DNA from 3 places in the Sutcliffiella cohnii genome. Region 2 is predicted to be linked to each of the others. Evidence: riboswitches for the same ligand, from Rfam matches in the RefSeq annotation. Region 2 holds a riboswitch; each other region holds the start of a gene.
The links. Region 2 has a riboswitch for S-adenosylmethionine ahead of BC6307_RS18830 (methionine ABC transporter ATP-binding protein). Riboswitches for the same ligand answer to the same signal wherever they lie in the genome.
Positions count from the first base shown of each region.

Region 1: it holds a riboswitch for S-adenosylmethionine, as region 2 does, so the genes downstream of both, BC6307_RS22475 (LLM class flavin-dependent oxidoreductase) here and BC6307_RS18830 (methionine ABC transporter ATP-binding protein) in region 2, are expected to answer to the same signal.
Region 3: it holds a riboswitch for S-adenosylmethionine, as region 2 does, so the genes downstream of both, mtnW (2,3-diketo-5-methylthiopentyl-1-phosphate enolase) here and BC6307_RS18830 (methionine ABC transporter ATP-binding protein) in region 2, are expected to answer to the same signal.

Region 1 is NZ_CP018866.1:4,485,681-4,493,758, reverse strand. Features, by position in the region: gene BC6307_RS22495 (ABC-F family ATP-binding cassette domain-containing protein) at 1-759, opposite strand, end outside; gene BC6307_RS22490 (DNA topoisomerase III) at 921-3,107, shown strand; gene BC6307_RS22485 (PRK06851 family protein) at 3,205-4,299, shown strand; gene BC6307_RS22480 (hypothetical protein) at 4,566-5,039, shown strand; SAM riboswitch class I at 5,282-5,380, shown strand; gene BC6307_RS22475 (LLM class flavin-dependent oxidoreductase) at 5,440-6,471, shown strand; gene BC6307_RS22470 (ATP-grasp domain-containing protein) at 6,486-7,424, shown strand; gene BC6307_RS22465 (DUF1002 domain-containing protein) at 7,543-8,078, opposite strand, start outside.
Region 2 is NZ_CP018866.1:3,724,774-3,732,851, forward strand. Features, by position in the region: gene BC6307_RS18820 (MetQ/NlpA family ABC transporter substrate-binding protein) at 1-802, opposite strand, end outside; gene BC6307_RS18825 (methionine ABC transporter permease) at 816-1,472, opposite strand; gene BC6307_RS18830 (methionine ABC transporter ATP-binding protein) at 1,465-2,490, opposite strand; SAM riboswitch class I at 2,637-2,745, opposite strand; gene BC6307_RS18835 (hypothetical protein) at 2,865-3,212, opposite strand; gene BC6307_RS18840 (MFS transporter) at 3,345-4,616, opposite strand; gene BC6307_RS18845 (thioredoxin family protein) at 4,823-5,146, opposite strand; gene BC6307_RS18850 (toprim domain-containing protein) at 5,165-5,515, opposite strand; gene BC6307_RS25130 (hypothetical protein) at 5,853-6,296, shown strand; gene BC6307_RS25135 (hypothetical protein) at 6,321-7,001, shown strand; gene BC6307_RS18865 (YusG family protein) at 6,998-7,243, opposite strand; gene gcvH (glycine cleavage system protein GcvH) at 7,325-7,708, opposite strand; gene BC6307_RS18875 (arsenate reductase family protein) at 7,787-8,078, opposite strand, start outside.
Region 3 is NZ_CP018866.1:1,855,865-1,863,942, reverse strand. Features, by position in the region: gene BC6307_RS09170 (divergent polysaccharide deacetylase family protein) at 194-970, shown strand; gene cbpA (cyclic di-AMP binding protein CbpA) at 1,020-1,655, opposite strand; gene BC6307_RS09160 (1,2-dihydroxy-3-keto-5-methylthiopentene dioxygenase) at 2,075-2,611, opposite strand; gene BC6307_RS09155 (methylthioribulose 1-phosphate dehydratase) at 2,654-3,301, opposite strand; gene BC6307_RS09150 (2-hydroxy-3-keto-5-methylthiopentenyl-1-phosphate phosphatase) at 3,298-3,969, opposite strand; gene mtnW (2,3-diketo-5-methylthiopentyl-1-phosphate enolase) at 3,971-5,200, opposite strand; SAM riboswitch class I at 5,311-5,416, opposite strand; gene BC6307_RS09140 (pyridoxal phosphate-dependent aminotransferase) at 5,504-6,679, opposite strand; gene BC6307_RS09135 (carbon-nitrogen family hydrolase) at 6,856-7,641, shown strand; gene cspD (cold-shock protein CspD) at 7,947-8,078, opposite strand, start outside.

The DNA of each region.
Region 1 (8,078 bases), 760 kb from region 2:
AATTTCAGCCAGCTCTAGAAACTTTTCGTATGTTGCTGTGTATCGTGTTAATTTCGAAAACTCTAAATGGAAAATAACATCAACAACACCGTTCATAAATTCTGTATCATGCGAAATTAAAAGAAATGCATACGGATATTCTTTTAAATATTGTGCTAACCAACGAATATGTTCTACGTCTAAATAGTTCGTCGGCTCGTCTAGTAAAAGAACTTTTGGTTGTTCTAATAATAGTTTCGCAAGTAATACCTTTGTACGCTGTCCACCACTTAAAGCTGCAACGTCACGATCTAGTCCAATTGCATCTAAACCTAATCCACGCGCTGTTTCTTCAATTTTAATATCTAAATTATAAAAGCCACCAGCGTCTAAATGATCTTGAATTTCTCCCATTTTCTCGAGCAACACTTCTAACTCATCTGGAGTAGCTGTAGCCATTTTTTCGGTAATTTCGTTCAATTCTTTTTCTTTTTCGAACAGTGGTAAAAAGGCATCACGAAGCACGTCACGCATTGATTTCCCGGGTGTTAATACAGTATGTTGATCTAAATAACCGTAATGTGTATTAGGTGTCCACTCCACAAGTCCAGCATCATGGACAATTTCTCCAGTAATAATGTTCATTAGTGTAGATTTCCCTACACCATTTGCTCCTACTAACCCAATATGATCGCCAGGTAGCAGGCGGAAAGAAACGTTTTTGAAGAGGGTACGATCCCCAAATGTATGACTTAAATTATCTATCGTTAATAAACTCATTTATATTCCATCCTTTATTAATAGGCTCATAAACATAATAATACTAAAATATTGGGAAGAACGCTATGCCAATTACTAGTGAAATTCCCTCATTCATTGCATGAACGCAAAGAATATGCCAAGATAATGAATAGGACAAAAAGGAAAGCTGAGGAACGTGTATGACAAAAAAATTAGTGCTAGCAGAAAAGCCTTCTGTTGGTAGAGATATAGCAAGAGTATTAAAATGCGATAAAAAAGGAAATGGCTTTTTAGAAGGAAAAGATTATATTGTAACGTGGGCGCTTGGCCATCTCGTTACACATGCGGATCCAGAAAGCTATGATGATAAATATAAAACGTGGAAGCTAGAAGATCTCCCGATGTTACCTGAACGTTTAAAGCTCGTTGTCATAAAAAAGACAGGGAAACAATTCAATGCAGTAAAATCACAATTAGTTCGTAAAGATGTTTCTGAAATTATTATCGCAACAGATGCCGGGCGTGAAGGAGAACTTGTTGCCCGCTGGATTATTGAAAAAGCAAAAGTAAACAAACCAATCAAACGTTTATGGATATCCTCCGTAACAGACCGTGCCATTAGAGAAGGATTTCAAAAGCTTCGCAATGGAAAAGAGTATGAGAACTTGTACCATTCAGCGGTTGCTAGAGCAGAGGCCGATTGGATTGTCGGAATGAACGCGACAAGAGCGCTTACGACAAAATATAATGCACAACTATCTGCCGGGCGAGTACAGACGCCAACGATCGCAATGATTGCAAAACGTGAGGAAGAGATTCGTTCCTTCCAACCAAAAGCATACTACGGTGTACAAGTTGTCACGAACAACGGACTCGTTTTTACATGGAAAGATTCGAACCAAACAAGAACATTCGAAAAAGAGAAAGCAGAACAGATTGCAAATTCGATAAAAGGAAAGACCGTAAAAATTAAAAACGTTCAAAAGACGAAGAAAAAAAGCTTTGCTCCTGGGTTATATGACTTAACAGAGCTACAACGAGATGCGAATAGAATATTCGGTTACTCAGCTAAAGAAACGTTGTCTATTATGCAAAAATTATATGAACAACATAAAGTGTTAACATATCCTAGAACAGATTCCCGCTATCTTTCTTCTGATATTGTTGAGACATTAAAAGAACGTGTGGAAGCAGTTAGTGTAAAACCATACACACCAATCGCGCAAAGGATTTTAAAAAGTCCAATCCGAACGAACAAATCGTTTGTGAATGATGAAAAAGTATCGGACCACCATGCGATTATCCCGACAGAGGAAACAGTATTTTTAGCGAAACTGACTGATAAAGAACGAAAAATATACGACCTTGTTGTCAAACGATTTTTAGCAGTACTCTTACCTCCATTTGAGTACGAACAAACGACATTGGAGGCAGAGGTTGCTAATCATTCCTTCACAGCTAAAGGTAAAATAGTGCTTTCAAACGGTTGGAAAGATGTATTCGGAAATGTAGTAGATGAAGACTCCGAAGCATCAGATGTGAAAGATCAATTACTACCTTCCATGAACGAGGGTGATACGTTAACGATTCAAAAGGTTAATAAAACGAGTGGTGAAACGAAACCGCCAAGTCGATTTAATGAAGGAACATTGCTTGCTGCGATGGAAAACCCAGCGAAATTTATGGATGAGGCTAGTCAAGACGTGAAGAAAACGTTAGGCGAAACAGGTGGAATTGGTACTGTTGCGACAAGAGCGGATATTATCGAAAAACTATTTAATAGTTTTCTTATTGAGAAAAAAGGGCAAGAAATTCATATTACGTCTAAAGGGAAGCAGTTACTAGATTTAGTTCCTAAAGAGCTAAAAACACCAGCACTAACTGCCGAGTGGGAACAAAAGCTTTCCAGCATTGCGAAAGGGAAATTGCCTCAAAAAGCGTTTATTAATGACATGCGCGATTATGCGAAAGAAATTGTTCATGAAGTGAAAAACAGCACACAGAAATTTAAACATGACAACGTAACCGGAACGAAATGTCCAGATTGCGGTAAACTTTTATTGGAAGTCAACGGCAAGCGCGGAAAAATGCTCGTCTGTCAAGATCGTGAATGCGGGCATAAAAAGAATGTTGCACGATTAACAAACGCGCGTTGTCCTAAATGTCGCAAAAAACTAGAGCTTCGTGGTGAAGGAGAAGGGCAAATTTTCGCTTGCGTTTGTGGGCACCGTGAGAAGCTTTCGACGTTCCAACAAAAGCGTAAAAACAGTAATAACCAAAAAGCAACGAAGCGTGATGTTCATAAATATATGAAACAAAATAATAAAGAAGAGCCATTAAATACAGCATTAGCAGATGCATTGAAAAAACTGAAGTTAGATAAATAAGGAAAAATCTAGGTATTCACCTATTTTAGCCCCTTCGCATATGTTAGGAGAAGAAAGTAGTAGTTAAAAAACCTAACATTCGTAAGGGGTGTTTTTTTTGGCAGGAAACATATTAAATTACTATGCCGGTGGAAATACAGCAAGAGGATTTTACAGTTTATATGAATCAAATTTAGAAGGTTTGGACCGTGTATTCATTTTAAAAGGTGGTCCGGGAACTGGGAAGTCAACAATGATAAAAAAATTAGGTCAACGTTGGAACGAGGCCGGGTTTGATATAGAATATTTACATTGTTCGTCTGATACAGGGTCTGTCGACGGGCTAATTATTCGAAGCATCGGTGTCGGTATTGTGGACGGAACGGCACCTCACGTTATTGAACCGACAGCTCCAGGTGCAATTGAGGAATATATAAATTTAGGAGAAGCATGGGATTCGAAAAAACTAGCTCACCGTAAAATTGAAATTTTAGAACTTGCCCATCAAAAAAAGCAAGCGTTTGAGACGGCGTATGCAACGTTTAACAAAGCGCTTAAAATCCATGATGAGTGGGAACGTTATTTTATTCATAATATGAGTTTCGAACGAGCAAATAAATTAGCCGATGAGCTAATTGAAAAGCTTTTTGATGGAAATACGTTAACAAAACAAGCGGACGTTAAACACCGATTTCTCGGTGCAGCAACTCCGGTCGGTGCGGTAGACTTCGTTCCAAATATAACGGAAGGATTAAAAAAGCGTTATTTTATAAAAGGTCGTCCAGGGTCTGGAAAATCTACTCTATTAAAAAAGCTAGTTAAACATTGCGAAAAAACAGGTTATGACGTTGAAGTATATCATTGTGGCTTTGACCCTCATAGTTTAGATATGGTTGTCGTCAGAGAACTAGGATTTGCAATTTTTGATAGTACAGCTCCACATGAATATTTCCCAAGTCGCGACGGGGATGAAATTTTAGATATGTACGATTTAACGATTCGTGAAGGTACGGATGAAAGATACGAGAAAGAAATAGAAAAAGTGAGTAAACAATATAGTGAAAAAATGAAAGAAGCAATATCGCATTTAGCAGAAGCGAAGGAATGGCATTTGAAGCTAGAAGCAATTTATGTAAATGCGATGGATTATAAAGTGATAGATGAGAAAACAGAATGGATACATGAACAAATGGAAAAACTAGTGAAGCATTAATGTAATGAAGAGGCTGAGACAAAACTAAATTAGTCATAATAAAAAACGAACTATCGCAGAATTAGCGAAGTATATTTCCGGAGCGAGTTTTTCCCAGTATATTTCTTGTTCTTTTACTATGATGAAAATAGTTATGTCTCAACCTCTATTTATTATTTCAAAAATATATAAATTTTAAAAATTACGTATATGGCGTTTTATATATACGAAAACTAGAAAAAAGTGTACACTACACACGTATATTAACAGCAAAGGGAGACGTCATAATGAAAAAGTGGACAATCTTACTTATTTTCGTTACATTATCATTTTTAACAGCATGTGGAGCAAACAGCAATAACGCTAGCGAGGGAGCACAAGAGCAATTAGCAGCTCCTGAACATGATGAAAAACAAGACCAAAAAGTTTTAATGAACATACAAATGGAGTTAATCGAAATGGTACGTCCTCATTTGAGCGCAATTACTAATTACGAGCAAACAGGTGAAGGCGAAGAAGAAGCAAAAGCTGCAGCGAACAAAATTGCAAACGAGCTTCGTGCAATGGAAGTTTCAACGGAGCTAACGGAACAATACCGTACAGATGTGGAAGAAGCGATAGAACTTTTTGCGCAATATTTTGAAGAGCGTGTAGATGGTGAAAATGCAGAAGAAAAACTAGCTGCATTCCACAAGCAAATTGCTACTCCATATATAGAGGCAGGATTATTAGAGCCGAATTTTGAAAAAGAAGTTCAATAAATAATTAGAAGAGTGTTACTGTGAAGTAGCGCTCTTTTTTTATATTAAGTGGTTATGGAAAACATAACATTAACATAAGAAAGATTGAGTGTAACTCCTGACAAATGCTTGTCGGGCCAGTGAGCCGCCTCTGGTTTTGTTCTTGTAATACTATTCTAATAAAAGATTATTGCAAATACTTTACCTTTTTAGTTTACTAAACACCAAGTTTTGTGGTAGGATTACCATAAATTGAATAAAATTCTTTATCAAGAGTGGTGGAGGGACTGGCCCTTTGAAACCCGGCAACCTTTATAAAAAGGTGCTAAATCCAGCAAGGTATATACCTTGGAAGATAAGGAGAAAAGCTAACTGCTGCCTTCTTCTTATCGAAGAAGCTTTTTTTATAGGGGGAAAAGAGATGAAATTTGGTTTTTGGTTACCTATTTTTGGCGGTTGGCTACGAAATGTTGAAGATGAAAAAATGCCGCCTACATTTAATTATGCAAAAGAAGTAATACAAAAGGCAGAAAAATGGGGATATGATACAACATTAATTGCAGAATTGTATTTAAATGATATAAAAGGTCCTGAAAGTGATAGTTTAGAAGCTTGGTCTACTGCAGCAGCATTAGCTTCAGTAACGGAGAAAATAGAAATTATGACCGCTATCCGTCCTGGCTTTCATAATCCAGCAGTCGCGGCAAAAATGGCTGCTAATATTGATCACATTAGCAATGGCCGTTTTACACTTAACGTCGTTTCAGCTTGGTGGGAAGAAGAAGCGAAGCAGTATGGCGGAGTATTTACGGAACATGATGATCGTTATGATCGTACGCAAGAATTTTTAGATGTTTTAAAAGGTCTTTGGACAGAAGATTCTTTTAGTTATAAAGGAAAATTTTATGAACTCTCTAATACAAAACTGTTTCCAAAGCCAGTCCAACGTCCGAACCCTATTCTTTATGCAGGTGGGGAAAGTGAGAAAGGGAAACAAGTAATCTCTTCAAATTGTGATGCTTATGTCATGCACGGCGGAACGGTTGAAGAAGTGCAAGTCAAAATAGAAGATATGAAGGCTAGAAGAGAAGCGTTAAAGAAAGAGCCTTTACAATCGTTTGGAATGGCAGCATATGTCATATGCCGAGATACAGAAGAAGAAGCACAAGCAGAATTAAATAGAATTACGAATGTGAAAGAATCGAGTGCATACGCAGGGTATAAAGATTTTACGGGCAAATCACAGCTTGAACAGCAAGTGAAGTTACAGGATTATTCTGTTTCCAATAGAGGATTAAGACCAAATTTAATAGGCACACCTGAGCAAATTGCGGAAAAAATAAAAGCATACGAGGCAGCTGGGGTAGACTTATTATTACTGCAATTTTCTCCTCAACTAGAAGAGATGGAACGATTTGCACAACAAGTTATACCGTTAGTCAACAAAGGTTAAGGAGGAATTTTACGATGGAGAAGATCTATATCATTCACGAAAATAAAGAATGGACTGTACATTTAACGAAAAGATTGGAAGAGCTCCAATTACCATATGAAGAGTGGCATTTAGATGAGGGGACTGTCCCTTTAAATGAAGTGCCACCAGAGGGTGTTTTTTATAATCGAATGAGTGCGTCGTCTCACACGAGAGATCACCGATTTGCGCCAGAATTAACGAGCGCTGTATTAACTTGGTTAGAGCATCATGGCCGGACAGTATTTAATGGAAGCAGAGCGCTACAATTAGAATTAAGTAAAGTAGTCCAATATTCGGAGTTAGAAAAGCATGGAGTTCGTACACCAACAACGATTGCGGCCGTTGGAAGAAAACAAATTGTAGAAGCGGCCAAAAAATTGGGGCATGAATCGTTTATTACGAAACATAACCGGGCGGGAAAAGGACTTGGTGTACAGCTGTTTAATTCTATTGAAAGTTTAGAGGCATACGTAAATAGCCCGGCATTTGAAGAGCCAGTTGATGGAATTACGTTAATACAACAATATATAAAATCACCAGAATCGTACATTACTCGTTGTGAGTTTGTTGGTGGAAAGTTCCTATATGCCGTGAAAGTAGACACGTCAGAAGGATTCGAGCTTTGCCCGGCAGATGCATGTCAAATTGGGGACTTATTTTGTCCGGTTGGGGAAGAAGTAGAAGAGAAGCCGAAATTTCAAATTATTGAAGACTTCCATGATCCGATTATCGAAAAGTATGAAGCGGTTTTAAAAAGTAACAATATCAATGTTGCAGGAATTGAATTTATCCGCAATAGTGACGGAGAAATTTACACATATGACATAAACACAAATACAAATTACAATAGCGATGCAGAGCAAAAAGCAGGCAAATACGGAATGCTCGAGCTTGCAAAGTTTCTTGGCAAACAACTAAAAGTTCAAGTTTAATACGAAAAGGGCTGCTCCTCATAACGGAACAGCTCTTTCTATATTTCCCGCGGAAACATACCGCAGTGAAACGGTCTAATTTTTTTATATCTCTAGGATAGAATGTAAGTCAGTTCTCTTACTTAAATAAATTCGCAATTGATTGGAATAGGTCCCGGAAAAAGTCTTTCACACCTTGCCAAAATCCACTATCGCCCATAACACTATCAATTCGGTCTTTAATATCTTTCGTAATATCTTCTAATTGATTACGCACGTTATCAAAATTAATATTCAACGACCGCATTTTTTCAAACAGGTCAATTAATAGTTGGCGGTCTTCCGGGCTTAATTCAATGTTTAAACGGCTTAACTGGTCTTCTACAATTTTTTCTACTTCTTCACGAGTTACCGGATTTTGTTCTGCAATTTGTTTTTTAATCTCTGTTAATAACTCACTTACTTTTTCTTTATCTACTTCTTCTGCTAACTTCGTTGCGATGCTTAACTCTTCATTCGCAACTTCCATTCGATCTTTATCAAGCTCCGCACCTTTTGCATCGTATGCTTTATAAATTCCGACTAAAGCAGAATGACCCGTTACTTTTACGGGAGAGGCTACTTCTACAACCGCATCTTCAACACCTGCAGTTAAAAGTGCGTTCGCATACATTT
Region 2 (8,078 bases):
AGTTTTGAATATGTTCTGATGTTAATACTTCAATTAACGCTGTAATACGCTCATCGTTCTCATCTTCAGCACGAGCTGCAATGACGTTTACATAAGGGTTGTTCTCTGGAGACTCTAGTGCGATTGCCTCTTCAGCTGGGTTAATATCTGCACCTAAAGCATAGTTACTATTAATTAATACCGCATCTCCATCACCGTTTAAATAGGCAGTTGGTAAGAAAGCCGCTTCAAAGTTGTAATTGAATTTTAAGTTTTTAGGATTGTCTTCAATATCTTCAAGTTGAGCATTCGTAAATTCTACACCTTCTTTAAGGGTAATTAACCCTTTTTCAGCTAATAGAGATAAAATACGACCATGGTCAGGAAGAGAGCTACTTAATAAAATTTCTGCTCCGTCTGGAAGTTCTTCTAAACTATTGTATTTTGAAGAGTATATTCCGATTGGTTCAATATGAACGCCACCAACATTGACAAAGTCATAACCATTTTCTTCGATTTGTGCTTCTAAGTATGGGATATGTTGGAAATAGTTAGCGTCAAGATCACCATCACGTAATGTTTGGTTCGGTAATACATAATCTTGGAACACGTTAATTTCTAGTTCAATTCCTTTTTCCGCTAATAACGGTTTTGCCTCTTCTAATATTTCAGCATGAGGAACGTTAGATGCTCCTACAACTAATTTTTTTGTTTCTTCTTCTGAACCTGTACCTGCCCCGTTATCAGAGTCTGTACCTGTACCACAAGCTGCTAATACGAAAAGAAATAATGATGCTAGTGTGATTGCTAATACTTTTTTCATTTTTGCCTCTCTCCTATCTTTTGTCTAATTTATTTGTTAATAAATCCCCAATAAATTGGATGATAAATACGATAATTAAAATAACGACAGTACTAATAAATGTAACTTGCCAGTTATTACGTTGGAAGCCATCTAAGAAAGCTAGATTTCCAAGTCCACCAGCTCCTACAAAGCCCGCCATCGCTGTATAACTAACAATCGCTATAGCTGTAACTGTAATACCAGATACGATTGCCGGCATAGATTCTGGAATAAGCACTTTCCAAATAATTGTTGTCGTTCTTGCACCCATTGATTTGGCAGCCTCAATAACACCTTTATCAATTTCACGCAAACCAATTTCAACCATTCTGGCATAAAAAGGTGCTGCACCTACTACTAATGCGGGTAGGGCTGCGTTTGCGCCGATAATAGAACCTAACATAGCTCTTGTTACCGGTATTAATAGAACAATTAATATAATAAACGGAATAGACCTGAAAATATTTACAATGGCTGCAATAATGCTATTAAAAAATTTATTTTGCAGTAAGTTTCCTTTAGAGGTGAGAAAGAGTAATAACCCTAAAATAATACCTAAGACGAATGTAATCGCAACAGAAATGGTTGTCATATACACCGTTTCTTGCGTTGCTTCCCAAACTCTATCCCAATTCACACGATCAAACATTCGTCATCACCTCCAGTTCCACTTGTTGCTCTCGGATGTATTGAAGTGCTGAATCTATTTGTGCTTCCGCTCCATCGACGTGAATGAACAATGTACCATACGGACCGTCCTGCGTATAAGATACCTTCCCCTGCAGAATATTGACGTCAACATCGAACCTTTTAATTAAGTGAGTAATAATCGGTTGTTCTGCTGAATCTCCTACGAATGTTAGTTGTACTATTTTTCCACTCTCGTACGTTTCTAGCAAATGTTCAATCGAGTCTTTCGCTTCTTCTGGCTCTGAAACTTGCTTAACAAATTTTTGCGTAATGAGCTGCTTCGGCTTACGGAAGACATCTAATACGTTACCTTCCTCTACAACAGATCCATTTTCCATCACAGATACACGATGACAAATTTTACGGATAACGTGCATTTCATGCGTAATTAATACAATGGTTAAGCCAAGTCTTTTATTTATATCAACGAGTAGCTCTAATATAGAATCTGTCGTTTGTGGATCTAACGCGGAAGTTGCTTCATCACATAACAACACTTTTGGGTTGTTCGCTAACGCTCTCGCTATACCGACACGTTGTTTCTGCCCACCACTTAATTGGGATGGATAAGCATTTTCTCTACCTGTTAATCCGACAAGCTCGATTAGTTCATCCACACGTTTCATACGCTCTTTTTTATTTACTCCAGCAATCTCTAATGGGAAAGCAATATTTTCACGAACCGTTCGTGACCATAGCAGATTAAAGTGCTGAAAAATCATACTAATTTCTTGGCGGGCTTTACGTAGTTCACGACCTTTAATTTTAGAAATATTACGACCAGCAACTGAAACCTCACCAGAAGAAGGCTTTTCCAATCCGTTCAACATACGAATTAATGTACTTTTCCCGGCTCCGCTGTAACCAATAATTCCATAAATTTCTCCTTTGTGAATCGTTAAATTCACATCGTCCACAGCCGTTACTACCCCGCTTTTAGCTTGAAAGATTTTCTTTACATTTTGCAAACTTATCATGATGTCCACCTTCTTTCGCTTCACCTATTTTATTTATTCTTAAACAAACGTTTATTTGCTATTCTAGTAAAGATTAGTGTCAACCTTTTTAAAAAATAAAAGAGCCTTTCTGCGACATGACAGAAAGGCTCATTAAAAAATCCTTTCTCTCATCTCTCAAAGCAACTACGCTTTGTGTGAATTGGCACCATTTCAACTAAGTTGACGGTTGCCGGGCTTCAACGGGCACATTCCCTCCACCACTCTTGATAAGAGTTTTAGACATATTTATTTTTACGTTAAGTAGCTAACACTTTAAAACGTTTAAGTATCGGAATTACGAATGTAATCGTATCACGGTACAAAATAGCTGTCAATATATTTTTTACAAAGAATTATGAAACGATGTTTATATTTGTAGATTTATGTTTTGCCATTACAAAAATAGATTCCAGTAATAAAAAGTGCCGATATGTTCCTTTAAATTTGATGTTAGGATCACTCAAAGGTATTACACCCTTCAACAAATCTGTTATATTTTCTTCTTCTCCTGCTATCAGTACATCTCCATTGACATTTGCTTCCACGATAGAAATACCTTCTTTTGCAAACTGCAATTTCACGTCCACTTGATTAAAGGTTTTTATCGTACATATAATTGGATAGGTAGGCAGAATTGGTGTAATAAATGATTTCTCATTAACTCGTTCAACAAAATCTTGTATCATTTCGTCCATTTGCATTGACATTATCCTCCGTGATTTCCGTATTGTTATACAATTACGATAAAAATGGAGAATATCCTTTCCTTTTTTCAAAACAAATATCGTCAATTTCCGAAAGTGATGTTCTATTTCCCAAGAAATATGTCTTATTTACGAAATATTTGCTACCTGTTGATGTACCACTTTTTTGCTATTTCGAGTAAATACGATATAAAAGAAGATAGAGCTACATATATAAAGGCAAGCTGTAATACAAAATACAACTGCATATCCCCAATAACTACCTAAATAAAAGACAATCCCCATCGAAACAGGTCCCATACTCGCCCAACCTATGTTAAACACCATTTGGTTAATGGAATTTGCCAATCCTTTCATCGAGTCGGCAACCTTTTCCATCATTAATGATGTTATGATCGGATTTGCTGCATTCATTAGAGCTTGGCGAAATAAAAATCCTAACGCCGCGAACCAAAAACTATACGTAAAAGCAGTAAGAAGCATAAAAGGAATCGACAATAATTGTAATAAAACAATTGCTTTAACTTCCCCAACTCTTTTTACGAGGGCTGGTCCAATAATCATGGCAACAGCTGTAACCGCTTGACCTAATGAGAGAATAAATCCAATAGAAGTGTTACTTGTTTCAAATCTGTCGGCAAAATAAAGGTTTAAATACGGGATTACTAATCCAGATCCAAAGCCGATTAGCAGTTGTGCAAATGCAAAAAAGCCAATTAATTTTAACTGAGTTTTATTTAAACGAAAACTTTGTAATAAAGATGTTTTTTCTTTTTTTATTTCTCGCTTCTTTTCCATCATTTTTACAATTGGTAACAGTCCCAATAAACAAAAGACTGTTCCGATAATCAATGTTCCTCTAACACTCCAAACGGGAGATAACTGGAAGAGATGCAGAAAGACGTCCGTTAATGTGCCACCTAATAAATTTCCTATTACGTTTGAACCTGTCATAACGGCAAAATGCAAACTAAATAGTCGCACTCTTTCTGCTTGACTAGAGTTTTCTGCTAACCATGGGACTGCAGAAACTTGTAAAAAAGCAAGTGTTAAACCAAATAAAAAGGCGGTTAGTAACAATAAACCTTCCGCTTCAAATGTACTTCTCAATAACATAAAAGAGGAAGTTAAAATTACGCCCGTTACCATCATTTTCTTACGACCGAATTTATCACTTAATAACCCAGCCGGAATTAAAATTATTGCAGCAGCTAACGAAGACATCGCAATCATACTACCATTTACCTGCTCAGCGAAACCTAATTCTCTTATGTAAAAGTTATACATCACCATAAAAATGCCTAGTCCAATTTGGATGAAAATGTTAGCTATAAAAAAGAGACGAATGTTTTTATTATAATGAACGAACGGTTGTAACGCTTTATTGTAGAGACCTTTCATTATACCCTCCATGAGAAAAAATATTTCGCTTCCCTAAGTAATAGTAGTGTGTTTTTTCTGAAAAGTAAAGAAGATTTAATAAATAAAATTATAAAAAAATGTGAGTGGGTTGTTTAGGGGCAATAAGGCACTTTTCCTAATTATAAGTGCAGTTAAACACCGCCCTTATAGTAGGCCAAAAAGAAAAACACCTTTTAGAAGGTGTTTCAATTTATCTTACTTTGAAGTTCATTAAACCAATGATATAAATGTTCCACTGATTGTAAGGCGTATTTCTTCTCTAATAGTTTTCCTTTATAAAACACAATTACACACGGTACACTTTCAATTTCCCATTTTAATGCAAGCTCTCTTGCATAATTAACATCTATTTGGCCGAAAACTAAGTTTGGAAACAATTCTTTCGTGATGTTTAACATTTTACTAGCTAGTCCGCATGTGCCACACATCGGTGTATAAAAGTATACGACCGATAACGTTTCCTCCCCTTCTATTTCCTCTAAAAGTTTCTCTCTCGTCCACTCGTTCATTTTGTAGTTCATCCTTTTTCATTGCAAATATTGTGTATTTACATCTATATTAGCACTAAGTAACACAGATGCAACATGATGATATGGTGCTGTTGCTACTTCTCGATATGCACGATCAATATATAAATGTTCCGCTTCAGGAAATTCTTTTTTAAACAACTTTCTTAATTTTTCTCCTGCAAGATCACTATCGACTAATATATAGACTTCTTTATCAAAAAGCTCTTCCACAAGATCATCTAACTTAGCAAGGCTGATTGTGCCATTTGTACATATGATATTTACTCGTTCTTTTAGTACTTGTTCTACTCTCTTTTTATCTGTTTTACCTTCTACTATGATCACTTTTTCCCCATCGAAGATTTCCATACTTATCACCTTTATCTTTTAATAGTTAGGCTGACAAAATATGCAGTCTATCTTGTTAAGCGACGGTGTGTATTTTAATTATTGATTTTGCTGGAGAGAGAGTTATCTTAAGAACAGATTGAATGATTTTCCTTGTCGTCGCTTGACAATATTCCCCTTACATAAACATATTCGCTTTAGCGTTATTGTTCCCCTTCTTTTTGTTAAAATGGGGTTTTATTATTTTCGAGTATAAGGTGAATGTTGTGAGTGGAGTTAATATTTGGGTTTAAGTAAGAGTAAGTCCTAATATCTTCTTAGTATTAGCTGGGTTAGTCGAAAAAGGTTCGCAGCTGGTGTGAAAGTGAGGCCGGTTGGCCGAATAGTGGCTGTTGGTGGCGTGAATGTGTGGCCGCTTGGCCGAATAGTGATTGCGGTTGGCGTGAATGTGAGCCCGGTTGGCCGAATAGTGGCTGTTGGTGGCGTGAATGTGGCTCCGGTTGGCCGAATAGTGATTGCGGTTGGCGTGAATGTGAGCCCGGTTGGCCGAATAGTGGCTGCTGGTGGCGTGAATGTGTGGCCGCTTGGCCGAATAGTGATTGCGGTTGGCGTGAATGTGAGGCCAGTTGGCCGAATAGTGACTGCTGGTGGCGTGAGTGTGTGGCCAGTTGGCCGAATAGTGGCTGCAATTGGCGTGAATGCGAGGTCAGTTGGCCGAATAGTGACTTCAGGTGGCGTGAATGCGAGGCCAGTTGGCCGAATAGTGGCTGTTGGTGGCGTGAATGTGTGGCCGCTTGGCTGAATAGTGACTGCTGGTGGCGTGAATGTGGCTCCGGTTAGCCGAATAGTGACTGCTGTTGGCGTGAATGTGTGGCCGCTTGGCCGAATAGTGATTGCGGTTGGCGTGAATGTGAGCCCGGTTGGCCGAATAGTGGCTGCTGGTGGCGTGAATGTGAGGCCAGTTGGCCGAATAGTGGCTGCAATTGGCGTGAATGCGAGGTCAGTTGGCCGAATAGTGGCTGCAATTGGCGTGAATGCGAGGTCAGTTGGCCGAATAGTGACTTCAGGTGGCGTGAATGCGAGGCCAGTTGGCCGAATAGTGGCTGCAATTGGCGTGAATGTGTGGCCGCTTGGCCGAATAGTGATTGCGGTTGGCGTGAATGTGAGCCCGGTTGGCCGAATAGTGACTGCTGGTGGCGTGAATGTGTGGCCAGTTGGCCGAATAGTGGCTGCAATTGGCGTGAATGCGAGGTCAGTTGGCCGAATAGTGACTTCAGGTGGCGTGAATGCGAGGCCAGTTGGCCGAATAGTGGCTGTTGGTGGCGTGAATGTGTGGCCGCTTGGCCGAATAGTGATTGCGGTTGGCGTGAATGTGAGCCCGGTTGGCCGAATAGTGACTGCTGTTGGATTGAGTGTGAGGCCGCTCCGTTCCACGGTCTCCACGTTTTATCCATTTCTTAATGGAACACAGAAAAAACGGAGCAGTTATTTGCTCCGTTTTTCTTAGCACCAACCGTTTTCGTCGTCACAGTCGACGTATTTCATGTCAGGCTTTGTTGGGACGTGTACTTGTTGGTATATTTTTGAACCGTTTTGTTCGAAGCCAGATTTAAGCTCGAATTCGTTACCGTTTGGTGTGAATGTGACTTGTCCAATTGGATCATTTTCTAAATACAATTGAAAGCCGGTATCACACAGTTTTCCTGTAACACGGTCAGTTATATCTAAACGTTGTTGTTGAAGTGTCATTTTCTCCACCCTTTTATTTGCTTATAAGCAGGTTGAATTCTGCTTTATATCAGTTAGAGTGTCCAAAATGAAATAACGTTATTAGTCTTCTTTTACTAACTCTTCGTATTGCTCTGCAGTCATTAAATTATCTACTTCACTGCTATCAGAAAGTTCTACAACAATCATCCATGCTTTTTCGTAAGGAGACTCATTTACGAATTCTGGGTTATCGTTTAAATCTTCATTTACTTCTACTACTTTTCCACTAACAGGTGAATAAAGCTCAGAAACAGTTTTAACTGATTCTACACTTCCGAATGAATCGTCAACCGTTACTTCATCTCCTACTTCTGGAAGCTCAACGAATACGATATCTCCAAGCTCAGATTGTGCAAAGTCCGTAATACCGATACGCACTTTACCTCCTTCTTCTTTTACCCACTCATGCTCTTTAGAATAACGTAATTCTTTTGGTGTGTTCATAAAAAAATCCTCCTTAAAGATAGTATAAATTTATGTAAAGCTTCCCTTTTTTAAAGTAGATAGCTTTCTAAAATGGTTTTATTTCCATGTTTCTTCAAAGTGCTTTTCGTTAAATCCAACAGTCACTTTCGTACCATCTGTCGTAATTGGACGTTTAATTAACATACCATCTGATGCTAAAAGCTCTAACATCTCTTCTTCTGTAGCCGTTTTTAGTTTATCTTTTAACCCAAGTTCACGATATTTCATACCGCTAGTATTAAAGAACTTTTTTAGTTCTAATCCACTTTTTTTATATAGTTCATGAAGTTCATCACGACTTGGTGGATTTTCAACAATATGTATTTCGTTGACTTCGATTTCATTTTGA
Region 3 (8,078 bases), 1.9 Mb from region 2:
TTTCATCCCCAAACTCTCCTATCGCATTATTACAAAAAATTCAACATAAGTAAACACAATCGCAATATTAGACAAAATATTTATGAAGTTTTTTTGTACATCTTGTATCTTTATGCGAAAAGTCCACACAATAAAAATAAAATTTTTGTTGATATATATACAAACATCACTTTTTGTCGACAGGAGAATTGTTATGAAATATAAGATGTTTCTTCTAACTATTTGCTTTTTATTTACCTCTTTTTTAAGTAGTCAATTTGTAAACGGTGAAGAAATAGATAAACGAGTCGCTATTGTTATTGATGATTTTGGTAATAACATGAAAGGTACAAAACAAATATTAAACTTACCAGTACATTTAACAGTTGCTGTTATGCCATTTTTACCTACAACTGAAGAGGATGCGATTATGGCACATGAGCTCGGTCACGAAGTTATTCTTCATTTGCCAATGGAGCCCGTGAAAGGTAAAAGAAGCTGGTTAGGACCTGGTGCTATTACAACAGATCTCTCTGATGAAGAAATAATAAAAAGAGTGAACGATGCGATTGATGCAGTTCCTCATGCTGTCGGAATCAATAATCATATGGGATCGAAGGTAACTTCAAATGAACATATTATGAGAATAATACTAACTATTTGTAAAGAACGAGGTTTATACTATTTAGATAGTAAAACGAGTGGAAAGAGCGTCGTTGCGGAAGTTGCATCTGAACTTGGTGTCCCCTATTTAGAAAATGAGCTCTTCTTTGATGAAATATATAGTATTCAACATATCGAAAGACAAGCAAACAAACTGTTAAAAGATATCGACAAAAAAGAAACAATAATTGCTATTGGGCATGTTGGAGTTGCTGGGGATAAAACAGCTTCTGTATTAAAGCAGTACATTCCAATGGTAAAGAAAAAAGCTGAAACAGTAACACTCTCTGAACTATTAGTTGATAAAGAAATATTAAATCCGTATTAAATATATCGAAAAAGGTTGCCAAATAATTGGCAACCTTTTTTTCATATGATTATTCTATATCTATTTCATCTACATGTGTAACACGAAATTCTTTTTCTTCTATTTTCTTTACTAACCTTTGTACTTCGGCTTTCGTTAATTCCGCAGGTAAGTTTACAATAATTCTACGTAAATATTTCTCACCATTGTCTAGTGTGAGCATACCGTCAATGTTCACTTCTTTTAACAATGTAACTAAATCTTTAATAGCCCCTTTATGTTCAATTGTAGCTATTGTAAGCGTATGACCGCCAGTTTTCATTCCGAACGAGTCAGCCAACACATCCATCACATTTGCATGTGTAAGTATACCGAGAAATTCTTCCTTTTCATTTAAAACAGCAATAAAAGGTAATCTTTTTATTGTGAAGAACGCTTTAAAGAATGAGTCTTCTTCATAAATAAATGCATCTTCATTTTGAACGAGGGACGTAATAGGATCATTTTCTTTCCCTTTTTGCTCATATAAATAATCTAGTAAATGCACTTTGTAAATAAAACCACTAAATTTACGCCCGTTATTTGATAAAACTGGTATGCAACGGTATCCAGATTCTTTCACTTTTTCATAAGCTTCTTTCACAGTAAAAGTCGGTTCACAATATTGAACATCAAATTTAGAAACAAAATTATAACGAACTTTCATCACTATCACTCCCTTGGCTTCATCCAATAGAAAATTTTCTACTTCATACCTTTAAAATACCATAAGGGCGGAAAAACGTAAAGAAAATTCACAATGTTCTAACAATAGATTCATTTGCATGTAAAGCTTAATGTTCTTTCGTTCCCTTACACTTCCAACTATACAGTTAATCTAAACGGTTGTAAGCAGTTTTTTAACGTTATATATGGACATTATTTGACAGTATTTTCAATTTCTCACCGCTTACTAAACTCTATCAACAACATCAATACTTGGACTTTTATATATATTCCCTAAAGTTTTGATTCATAACAAAAAAAACGCAAAAGGTATGGATCCCTTTGCGTTTTTGCTAATTTTTACGTCTAGCTTCGCCTAATCGGTTTTCAGGCTAATTAACAAGTCGTATATACTTCTAATTAATTACTATTAACTTCTTCTTTTTCGTAAATTGGAACCCAACCTTCTGTTGTAACAAAGATGCGAACAGCAACTACTTTACGATCTTCCATTAAAGTAAAGTAGTGTCGTACATTTTCTGGTACTGAAATTAAATCACCTGGCTGCAATTCAACATCGAAGAAGTTTCCTTCATTATCTTGAATTACAAAAATCCCGTGACCGCTTACGATAAAACGAACTTCATCATCTGTATGATGATGTTCCTGTTGGAAATTGGTTAATAACTGATCTAAGTTTGGTGTAGAATCAGACAAAGAAATAACATCACTAGATTTATAACCTCGACGCTCTGAAATGTCAGCAATTTCTTCTCCAAATACAGCTAAAATTTCTTCTTTTTCCTCATCTGTTAGTGCATATTTTTCTTTTAAGTTAGATGGTAATTTTGTAATGTCCCATTTCTCGTAAATTACTTCATTCTTTTCTAAAAATGCTACTACTTTTTCCTCATTTTCAATTCTTTCATTAGTTGCATGTAAACGAATTTGTGCCATTATATTTCCTCCTCAATAATTTTATATATTTTTCAGTTCTAGTTAAGCAATTGGCATAACCGGATACTGTTTTTGAACATTTTGCAAAGCTAGCAATTTTAGATGGTAAGAAAACAAAAACTCCCAAGCTTCTAAATATTTTTTTGCTTCAAAAGCCGTTTCTCCCCATACGGTGATTCCATGGTTTAATATAAGGACCGCTCCTTTGTCTCCATGAATGTATTTAGAGAACTGTTGAGAAAGGGTAGGAATATGTGCATCATTTTTTATAATTGGAATAGAAACCTCCGCATCCTCTTCCCAATAACCTAAAGCTTTAATTATTTCTTGCCTTTTAAACGTTATTTTTCCTTCTTCTTTATAAATTTCCGATATAACGTTATTATCAATCGTATGAACGTGAAATACCGCTCCTGCATTAGTTCTGTTATAAACTTCAACATGCAATTGCGTTTCAGCTGAAGGTTTTAATTTTGTTTCTTCAGCGGGTGCGCCTTTTTTATCTACTAGCAAAAAATCCTCGCTTGTACGTTTTCGCTTATCCTTTCCACTTGCTGTTACGAAAAATGTTAGAGGGTTTGTTGAAACTTTAATAGACAAATTTCCACTTGTTCCTGGAAACCAATCTCTTTCGGCAAACTCATCCTTTACATCCGCTAGTTCATTCCACTTTTGCAAATAACGACTCATACCGTAACCTCCAGTCGTTGTAGTATGGAAATGACATCATCGAACGTTTCGAACGATTCATAAGCGAGTTTATTTTCTTCGCATTTTTCTATTAAAAAATCTCTCGCAATCACTTTATCTGCTAATTTAGCTGCTTGTAGATCCGTGATGGAGTCACCAATAACCACTTTGTATGAAGTATCGTTTGCAATTTTTCGAATGATGGAAGGTTTGCAGCAGCCGCAATCGTTATCACATTGTTCATCACAACTATGTGGCCAAGTTATAGTAATATTCTCGTTTGAAAAATCAGCTCTATTGCAATAGATATATTCCTCTTCAATCCGTCCTTTTAATAACGGCTTGACGAAAAAGTCGATTCCACCAGAAACAATATATAGTGGGATCTCTTGCTCTTTTACGTAAGCAATGAAGCGGTCGAACCCTTCGCGTATTTCCGCTTGTTGCACAATAAAGTTAGTAATCTCTTCCCTCTTACTGGATGAAAGTAAAGCAAACATTTCCCCTACTCCATCTTGTATACTAATTTGTTGAGATAACACTTGATCCTTTAATGAAACCCATTCATCAGGTGCAAATTGCTTCATCGCTGCAATAATGTTATCTGACTTCGTTACAGTTCCATCAAAATCACAAAAAATAACAGGTTGTCTTTTTAAAGTTGTCATCTTATTTTTCACCCCAAAGCTGTAATGCTTTCTGTAATTCCTCTTTTTCTGCAGCTGCCTCTCCTAACGTTTTCCCTTCCAGTACGGCGTCTACAGCTTGACGGAATGCTTTAGCACCACCAGCGGCTCCATCAGGGTGCCCATGTACTCCGCCTCCAGCATTAATAACTGACTCTTGACCAAAATCATTTATTAATAACGGCACTAAACCAGGATGAATACCAGCAGATGGGACAGGTAAGCTTGCTTTTACAAGATCCTCTTTCGTTAACTCTTTTGCAACTTTTATTGTTGCCTCTTTTTTTAGCGCTACACTTCCATAAGGAGAAGGGAAAAGGGAAAAATCTGCCCCAGCATATCGTAGTAATTTACCTAATAATAGCTCATACGAAACCCCGTAAACTGGTGAAGGTGTTAAAGCACCACTAAATGCAGGATGGGCCATTATTGGTATTTTGATATCTTTATCTTCTGCGAGACTTTGTAAACAATCTAGTCCATAGGAGAAAACGTTAAATAATAACATGTCAGCTCCAAGTTCTACCGCTCTTTTCGCCTTATCCCTTAACTCATATGTTCTACCAGTAATGTTCACCGCGTAAAGCGTACGGTGCCCTGTTTGTTCGTACACATTTTGAAGTACTTCCTTACCGGCAATTATTCTATTTTCAAACGGTGTTAATTCATTTTCAAATAATATTTCATCGTCTTTTACAAAATCCACTCCGCCTAACGCTTGCTCTTTTAATTGGTCTCGTAAAAAGGCGAGATCACGCCCTAATACTCCTTTAAAAATACTCATTACAAACGGACGCTCCCACACACCTGTTTTTTCTCGAATACCTTGAATACCAAATTTCGGTCCTGGAAAACTTCTTTTTAGTTCATCACTAAACTGTAAATCAAGTAATTTAATTTCTCCATCAAGAGAAAGCTTCCCAAAAACTGTAGTGATAATGGCAGGAATGTCATTAGAAAAATTAAGTGATGGATAAGCAATTTTGATAAGTCCTTTTGTTCTCTTCTCACCGAAATATCTGTTAACCTTTTCGTCCTCTGGCAGATATTCAACATGTACTACTCGACCTTTATGTTTTTTTAACTGATCCTGGTCTACTTTTGGTAAATCTGTCCAAGAACCAACTGTGAGTCCAAGTGCAATTCCTTCCGCTTTTCTTTCTAGATTCCCTTTCGCATCATGAACTAAGTATGTAGCAATTACTTCACTCATCTATTCCACACCCTTTTGTAAAAATTACTGTGCTGTTGTACCTCTTTAAAATGAATTAAATACAAAATAAAAACCTCTTCCAATAAGAAGAGGTTAGGTATCCTAACATCCTCTTATCTCCCAGCTAAAAAAGCTGCAAGATTTAGCACCGTGCTTAAAAATAAGTCGGTTGCCGGGTTTCATCGGGCTAGTCCCTCCACCTGCTCTTGATAAGAAAACGTAATATATTCATTTTTTTACTATTACAAAAATAGAAAATCTAGTTGAGATTATGACATTGGTAATCTTTTTTGTCAACAGTGATTAAGAAAATAATTGCAATTTTTTAATTCGATCAACCGCTTCTTGTAATCTTTCTGTACTTGTTAACAGCCCTACTCTCACATAACCTTCACCGTATGATCCAAAGCCAATTCCTGGTGCAACGACAATATGAGCATTTTCTAATAAGTAATCAGAAAAGCTTTCAGAAGTATAGCCATTAGGGACTTTTAACCATGCGAAAAAGGATCCTTGTGGGGCATTAACGTCCCAACCAATTTCTTTCAATCCGTTTACGAGAACGTTACGTCTCTCCTCATACATTTCCACTAATTCATCTACACAATGTTGAGAGTCTAAAAGCGCAGTTGCAGCAGCTTCTTGTATACTACTAAAAAGGCTCACATATAGATGGTCTTGAAGTAAATTGATCGCTTCAATTACACTAGCATTCCCAACGGTAAAACCGACTCTCCACCCTGCCATATTATATGTTTTTGATAAGGTATATATTTCTACGCCAACATTTTTAGCACCAGCAGTTTGTAGAAAACTAATTGGACGATTCCCCTCAAAGCCGATAGCGCCATATGCAAAATCATGAACGACACAAATATTATTTTTATTTGCTAGCTCTACTGTTTCTTCAAAAAAAGCAGCTGTTGCCATAGCACCTGTAGGATTATTCGGATAGTTTAAAAACATTAACTTTGCATCTTTCAGCACAGATTCTGAGATATTTTGATAGTTTGGTAGAAAATTATTTTTCTCTTCAAGTGGCATTACTTCCATGTTTGCCTTTGCTAGCGCAACTCCAGACAAATAATCTGGATAGCCTGGATCAGGGACTAAAACGGTGTCACCTTCATTAAGCAAACAAACGGGCAGCTCTACTAATCCAGCTTTTCCGCCAAAAAGAACAGCTATTTCTGTTGCTGGATCTAACACTACATCGTATTCTCGTTTATAAAATGCTGCAACCGCCTCTTTTAAAAAATCATGGCCTCGAAATGGGGCATATTTATGATGTTGTGGTTTCAATACCGCATTTTGCATCGATTGTACAATATGTTGCGGTGTTGGCTGATCCGGATTTCCTTGTCCTAAGTTAATGACATCATGACCTAATGCAACTACTTTTCCGCTCTTTTCAACAAGGGATGCAAAAAATTGTTTCGGTAACGTTTGTAACAATTTTGATTGTTTAAAGTTTTTCATTTGTACACCTTCTTAAAAAAATGTTGAAATACTAGTGACAAATCATATAATGTTAAAAGCAAAATGTAAAGAGTTTTTTGAAATTTTCTGTAATGGGCTATACACAATGAATAATAAATTGTAAATTAGATGCAGGTAGCAGAAAACGACGAAGGCTAATAAAGGGGGACTTTTATATGTCATGGAAAGTAGCTTGTATTCAGTTTGATATAACGTTCGGTTCACCGCAAGAAAATGTTAAAAAAGTAGAAAAATTGATTATGGAAACTGTACAGAAATATAGCCCTAAAATTATCGTATTACCAGAGTTATGGACGACAGGGTACGATTTAACCCGGTTAGACGAAATTGGTGACAATAACGGTGACACTACTAAAAAAACACTTCAAATGTTAGCAAAAAAACATAATGTTCATATTGTCGGTGGTTCCGTTGCTAAAAATACATCTAAAGGTACATATAACACCATGTACACTGTAAACGACGAAGGCGATATTGTAGGTGAATATAGTAAGCTACATTTGTTTCAGTTAATGTATGAGCATCTATACTTACAACCAGGAAAAAATGATGGATTATTTCAACTAGATGGGGAAACTTGCGCTGGAGTTATTTGTTACGATATTCGCTTTCCTGAGTGGATTCGTACCCATACAACGGGAGGCGCAAAAGTGGTTTTCGTCGTTGCGGAATGGCCATTATCACGGCTCGAGCATTGGAGAGCTTTATTAATTGCTAGAGCTATTGAAAATCAATGCTATGTAGTTGCAGCTAACCGTGTTGGGAAGGACCCTAATAACGTATTTGCTGGCCATTCAATGATTATCGACCCATGGGGGGAAGTTTTAGCGGAAGGTTTGGAAGACGAAGCAATCGTTGTTAGTGACATTGATTTAGAAAAAGTGGAGAAGGTTCGGAAGCAAATACCGATATTCGAAGATCGGAAACCTAGTTATTATTAATACTATGTTAAAAGCATTGTAGCGTTATTGTTGCAATGCTTTTTTATTTTTATAGTATACATTTTTAAAAAACCTTTGGGGCAATTCTGAAAATAGGCTAGTAGTATGTTAGTTCGTTTCTCTTCGCGTTCAGTCATTTGATTTTCACGAGAGTATGTTGAGCGTTCCCTCCCCTTCCACTGCTTTTACTAACACGGTGGAAAAATCCTCCTGTTTATATTCTTTATGGTTCCTATTATGTTACATATTTATTAACTTAAAAAGGACTCCAAAATTGGAGTCCTTTTATTATTTGGCTAGCATTATTATTTTTGAACGTTAGCAGCTTGAGGTCCACGAGCACCTTCAACGATTTCGAAAGTAACTTCTTGACCTTCTTCTAAAGATTTGAAACCTTCGCCTTGGATAGCAGAGAAGTGAACGAATACGTCGTCTTG